2 regions of the Terasakiella magnetica genome follow, and region 1 is predicted to be linked to the other one. Evidence: predicted binding sites of a transcription regulator. Region 1 holds the regulator's gene; the other holds the start of a gene.
The links. The regulator LexA, encoded in region 1, represses DNA repair genes until DNA is damaged. The targets are predictions, from matches to a motif close to ATGTTCTANTTTGGTTC.
Positions count from the first base shown of each region.

Region 2: recA (recombinase RecA) is a predicted target of LexA. The motif match lies at 2,198-2,214, and genes of this name have one in related genera.

Region 1 covers NZ_FLYE01000001.1:372,209-375,485, reverse strand. Annotated here, with positions in the region: gene MTBPR1_RS01465 (molybdopterin molybdotransferase MoeA) at 1-927, shown strand, start outside; gene lexA (transcriptional repressor LexA) at 1,027-1,752, shown strand; gene MTBPR1_RS01455 (ComEC/Rec2 family competence protein) at 1,773-3,277, opposite strand, start outside.
Region 2 covers NZ_FLYE01000046.1:195,016-198,292, forward strand. Annotated here, with positions in the region: gene MTBPR1_RS15375 (hybrid sensor histidine kinase/response regulator) at 1-1,691, shown strand, start outside; gene MTBPR1_RS15380 (hypothetical protein) at 1,711-1,896, opposite strand; gene recA (recombinase RecA) at 2,334-3,277, shown strand, end outside.

The sequences.
Region 1 (3,277 bases):
CCCCTACCCGCTGGTGCGGATGCGGTGATCATGCAGGAAGATAGCGATGTAGAGGGCGATCAGATCACTTTTAAAGAAGTGGCCTTTGAAGGTAAGTTTGTGCGCCGTGCGGGCTTGGATTTTAGTGAAGGTGATGTTCTGGTCAAAACGGGGCAATTGCTCAGTGCGCGTGACATCGGCCTTTTATGTGCCATGAATGTCCCATGGGTTAAGGTCTATCGCAAGCCACGCGTTGCCATTCTTGCCACAGGTGATGAGCTGGTCATGCCCGGTGAAGCGGTACGTCAAAGCCAGATTATCAGCTCTAACAGTTTGATGGTCGCTGCTATGGTTACAGCCATGGGCGGGGAAGCAATTAATTTGGGTATTGCAGGCGATACAGAAGAGTCCTTGCGCGCCACATTGGCCGGCCTTGATGGGGCAGATATCCTTGTGACCTCTGGCGGTGTATCAGTTGGGGAATATGACCTTGTGCGCAACGTACTGGGTGAAGAAGGCTTGGATATTGATTTTTGGCGCATTGCCATTAAGCCGGGTAAGCCATTTATGTTTGGCAAAATCGGTGATACGCCTGCCATGGGCTTGCCGGGTAACCCGGTGTCTTCCTATGTAACAGCCTTTATTTTCTTACGTGCCGCATTGCGCAAAATGCAAGGCTTGCCATTTGAGCAGGATAAACCGATCCGGGCGATCCTTGGTGCAGATGTGCCAAAGAACGGTATTCGCCAAGAATATATGCGTGCTGTCTTTTCACGCGATGATGCGGGTCGTTTAGTTGCAACACCGTATGATAAGCAAGATAGCTCTATGCTGGCAAACCTTGCCCATTGTGAAGGGTTTATCATTCGCGCGGTTCATGGCGAAGCTTTAAAGGCAGGTGATGAGACAGACGTGATTTATGTGAATGACAGTTTGCTTTCGGTCTAAGAAAAGTACTTCTTTTGTTCTTGACGATAAGAGGGAACTAAAGTAGAACATTATATGTGTTTTACTTTTGTTCCTTTTTTATTTTGAAGGATGCGACCCATGCTGACGAAAAAACAATATGACCTGCTTTTGTTTCTGGAAAAGCGTTTAAAAGATACAGGTGTGTCGCCCTCTTATGATGAAATGAAAGAAGCGCTGGATTTAAAATCAAAGTCCGGCATTCACCGCTTGATCACAGGGTTGGAAGAACGTGGCTTTATTCGCCGCCTGCCCCATCGTGCCCGTGCGGTTGAAGTGTTGCGCGTGCCTGAAAACCAAGATCAGCTTAATGCGCCACTGCGCTCAGACAGTTCCAAAATCACTGATTTCAATGAAATGAAAAATCAGGTGGGTGGTGTTGAAGCGGCCATTGGCACCAATACAGATGTTCTACCTGATTCTGAAGCGGTCGAGCTGCCCATGGTTGGCAAGATTGCAGCGGGTACGCCCATTGAGGCCTTACAGGATAATTCTAACCATGTGGATGTGCCGGCAAGCCTGTTGGGGCTTGGTAATCACTATGCGTTGGAAGTTGAAGGTGATTCCATGATCGAAGCAGGTATCAATGATGGTGATACGGTTGTGATCCAGAAATGTACCACAGCAGAAAATGGTGCCATTGTTGTGGCACTTGTGGATCAGGAAGAAGCAACTTTAAAGACATTGCGTCGCAAAGGCGGCGCTGTTGCGCTGGAGCCTGCAAACGCAGCTTATCAAACCCGCACCTTTCAGCCAGAACGAGTGAGAATTCAGGGTCGTCTTGTTGGGTTGATCCGTAAATATTAAGGGCTTTGTGTCTGCACGCTTTAATCCCCGTAAACCGTCCAAGGGCGTTGCCCGCGCTTGTCTTTTACGGAAACGATATGAATGTCACCCTCGTTAAAATAGATGGCATGAGCCCCTTTTGTCTTTAGGTCGTGCGCATCAATAATATGGTGCGGTTTTGGGCAATTGAGCGGGCTATTTAACGGGGTAATCAGCAAGTCTGCATTTTGACAGTCTTCTCTTAAGGCAAGGGATTGCCGGTTAAAAATTACTTGCTGGGTTGATTTATGCAGATAACGGCACCCTTGTTGATCACAGTCTAAAAGTTGATCATATGTTTGTGCCGCTGTATCCATCTCTCCCCAGCGTTTTAGCCAGTTGTTTCGGGTATAGCTGCTGTTGCGCATTTGAGACATAAGCACGTGCCCGTTTTCCTGATGAATAGCACTGAGTTTTCCATCCCCATTAATCAAAATATCGGGTGTCTGGTTAAAAAGGTTAAAGCTTAAACCAATCATAAGAACAGCGATGCCAGTATGACGCAAAGGCCCTGTCATAAAGCAAACGATTATCCCGCCTAATGTGATGAGGATGAGGGAGCCAGTTGAGATGGCCTCAATAGAAAGTTGTGCAAAAGGAAGCTCAGCGGTCTGTTGAGCGACCCAAAGCAGGCTTTCAATCCCCCACCCCATGACCATTAAGGGGAAATATTCAAACCCTATTGGCATCAAAGCGAGTGAGAGTAAGCCAAAGGGCATGACCCAGAATACCGTGATGGGAATAGCCAGAAGATTTGCGCCAATCCCCCAAAGGGCGATGCGGTGAAAATGATAGGCCGCAAAAGGCATGGTCGCGCCTGAGGCAATGAGGCTGGAATTAAAAATCTCTTTCACATAACGCACAGGCGCAAAGGAATTGAAATCGGTTTTGCGATTTTCATAAAATGCCACAAGGGCTGTTACGGCAGCGAAAGAAAGCTGGAAGCTGGCCCCAAGCAGGCTTTCTGGGTAAGTCAGTAAAATAACAATGGCGGCTAAGGCCACAGTGCGAAGAGAGATGGCTTTGCGATCAAGCAAGATGCCGCTAAAGACAACTGCGCACATGATAAAGGCGCGCACCGTTGGCACGCTCGCCCCGGTGAGTAATGTAAAGAAAAGGGCTGCGAGTATGGCCCCAACGGCGGCCCATTTTTTAATGGGATAGCGCAAGGCCATGTTGGGGATATAGGCTAAAATCAAGCGAATACTAAAAAAGGCAATGGAGCTGACCAAGCCAATATGAAGGCCTGAAATCGCCAAGAGATGGGCAAGGCCGGATATACGCACGGTTTCGTGGGTGGCTTCATCAATGACATTTTTGTTGCCTGTAAGAAAAGCAATGGCAAGGGCTTTGATATCTTTGTCATCATCTTCATGAAAGGTCTGGCTAATGCGCTCTTGAATAGAAAGGCGCAAATCATCAAACAGGCTGAGAAAACCACCTGGTGTTTCTTTTAGGATTGTAACAGCCCCATAACTAAACCCAATGGCGCCTATTTTTTGAAAGT
Region 2 (3,277 bases), on a different contig from region 1:
CAGATAGCAAACCTTTTGAAGTTCATGTGCGCCAAACTGAGCTTTATGATGAGCAAGGCCAGTTCGTGCATAATCGCTGTGTTGTTTTGCGCGAAGGTATCGAATTTGGCTCTGTGGCAACAGAACGCCCCTCACAAAACTCTCAAAAAGCCGCTCTTGGCTTTGATCCACGGGTGCGCTGGCTGTTTAATGAAGCACCTGTGGGGATTGCCGTGCTGGACTTGGACCGCACGGTGGTGGATTGCAACCGGGCCTTTCTTAAAATGCTCGGGCGCCATCAAGATGCCATTGTCGGGCGGCCTTTATTTGACCAGATCAAGCAGGATTATCATGAAGACGCCACACGTCAGCTCGGCAAAGTGGCCATGGGGACCATTGCGGCTGTGCGTTTTGATGTACAGATGCAAACCGCAAAAGGCCGTATGTTGACGGTGAGTGTTTTTGCCGGGCACATGGAAGATGAGGCCGGGCAGATCAGTGGGCTTGTGCTGCACTTTATTGATGCAACTGAACAGCGCGATCTTGAGCTGCAATTTACTCAAGCCCAGAAAATGCAGGCCATTGGTCAACTCGCAGGTGGAGTAGCCCATGATTTCAATAACGTGTTGACCGCCTTGACCGGTTTTTGCGAAATTCTGTTGGAGCGCCATCCAAAGGGTGATCCTGATCATCAGGAATTGCAGCAGATTTATCAAAGTGGTAACCGGGCAACCGATCTTGTGCGCCAGCTTTTAGCCTTTTCACGCAAGCAGACACTGCGTCCCAAAATTGTTGATATTTCAGAAGTAATTTCAGACCTGTCTGCCATGTTGAATCGCTCTTTAGGGGAGACTGTACATCTGCGCATTGAACATGGTCGCGACCTTAACCAAATTCGCGTGGATACAGGGCAGCTTGAACAAGTGGTGGTGAATTTGGCCGTTAATGCCGGACATGCCATGAATGGGGAAGGCGAAGTGATTATTCGCACCCTGAATGCGGAAATTAACGAGGCTGTTGAGCAGGCCCATGACACTATGCCACCGGGACAATATGTTTGTGTGGAAGTTTCTGATACGGGCTGTGGTATTGCAAAAGAAAACCTGACCAAGATTTTCGAGCCGTTCTTTACCACCAAAGATGTGGATAAGGGAACCGGGCTTGGGCTATCAACCGTTTACGGTATTGTGCGCCAGACGGATGGTTATATTTTTGTCGATAGTATTATTGGACAGGGCACGACCTTCACCATTTTCTTCCCCGCCATCGAAGAAGATGCCGAGGCCCCTAAGGAAGAGAAAAAAGCCCAGCCTGATCTGTTTGATCATGCCGATCTTACCGGAACGGCAACCATTTTGTTGGTGGAAGATGAAGACCCTGTGCGTTTGTTTGGTGCGCGTGCACTGAGCGCGAAGGGCTATGAAGTGCTGGAGGCTTCCAGTGGTGATCTAGCATGGGAGATCATGAAGTCAGAGGCCAATAATATTGACCTCATTATCACCGATGTGGTGATGCCGGGCATGAAAGGCCCTGACCTCATTGAGTTGGTGCGCACGCAAGTGCCTGATATGAAAGTGATCTTCATGTCAGGCTATGCTGAAGACGTCATTCCTGAAGGTATTGAAAATGACCCGACCATTCACTTCCTGCCTAAACCGTTTAAGCTGAAAGACCTCGCCTATAAAGTGAAAGAAGTTCTGGGCGAGATTTAACAGACAGGCTTTTTTTGGGTTAGAGGCGATCAACGCCCTTAAAATCAATTTCAACAATCTTCCCAAGTGAAGATGTATAATGTGCTTCTGCTTTTTGGGTGAATTTTGCTTTGGCATCATCTTCATTTTGAGCTGTAACCTTAAGGGCAACTTTTTTAATGGTTGTGTCAAAGGTAAGGTTTGCTTGAATTTGATACTGTGACATTGATTTTAAACTCCATGTAATTCAATAAGGTTAGCTTTATTTCGGATTTAGTCGCGTTAAACGCGAGTTCTACAGCTGTTTTTAACAATGCTGTATAAACACCCCGTGTTACTTTCTACTCTTTGGTCCCTTATTAACTGGGCTTTTCGAAAGATTGATTGATCTGAATCAATCTTTTGAGCCCATCTGTAGATTGAATATCAAAAAAAGGACAATAAAGGCAATCAAAAGATAAGAAAAAAGTAGAGCTCCTTGCTACGCAATAATGGAGAATCGGATGTTCCTATATCCGATTCGCATAGAATTTAATGAGAACATTGTAAAAAAGAGTATTTAAAAACAATGAGTTCACAAATGTTCTTGCTAATGAGAACATTATGAGTACATTTAAATCAATTGCAACGGCCCTGTTACTTGTGGAATAAGGGAGTACTGATATGTCTCAGACCGCACTAAAGCTCGTGGATAAGGATACAATGGATAAAAATAAAGCATTGGAAGCAGCAGTCGCACAGATCGAACGATCTTTTGGCAAAGGCTCCATTATGAAGTTGGGCCAGCGTGAAAACGCGGTGGAAACAGAAGTTATTTCAACAGGTTCTTTGGGCCTTGATATCGGTCTTGGGATCGGCGGTGTGCCAAAGGGGCGTGTCGTTGAGGTTTATGGTCCTGAAAGTTCCGGTAAAACAACTTTGGCCCTGCATATTGTGGCTGAAGCCCAGAAAAATGGCGGCACCTGCGCCTTTGTGGATGCCGAGCATGCACTTGATCCGGCTTATGCCCAGAAACTGGGCTGTAATGTGGATGATCTGTTGATCTCCCAACCTGATGCGGGTGAGCAGGCTTTGGAAATTACCGATACATTGGTGCGCAGTGGTGCGGTTGATGTCTTGATCATTGATAGTGTGGCCGCCCTTGTGCCGCGCGCTGAACTTGAAGGCGAGATGGGCGATACCCACGTTGGCCTGCAAGCGCGTTTGATGAGCCAAGCTTTGCGTAAATTAACCTCGTCGGTTTCACGTTCCAACACATTGGTGATTTTCATCAACCAGATCCGTATGAAAATTGGTGTGATGTTTGGTAACCCTGAAACCACAACAGGTGGTAACGCCCTTAAATTCTATTCTTCTATCCGCATGGAAATTCGCCGTATCGGTCAGATCAAGGACCGTGATGAAGTGGTGGGTAACCAGACCCGTGTGAAAGTTGTGAAGAACAAGATGGCACCGCCGTTCCGTACCGTTGAATTTGACATTATGTATGGTGAAGGCATTTCCAAAATGGGTGAAATCCTTGATCTGGGTGTTAAAGGCGGGATTGTTGAAAAATCCGGTTCGTGGTTCTCTTATAATTCCACACGCATTGGTCAGGGGCGTGAGAA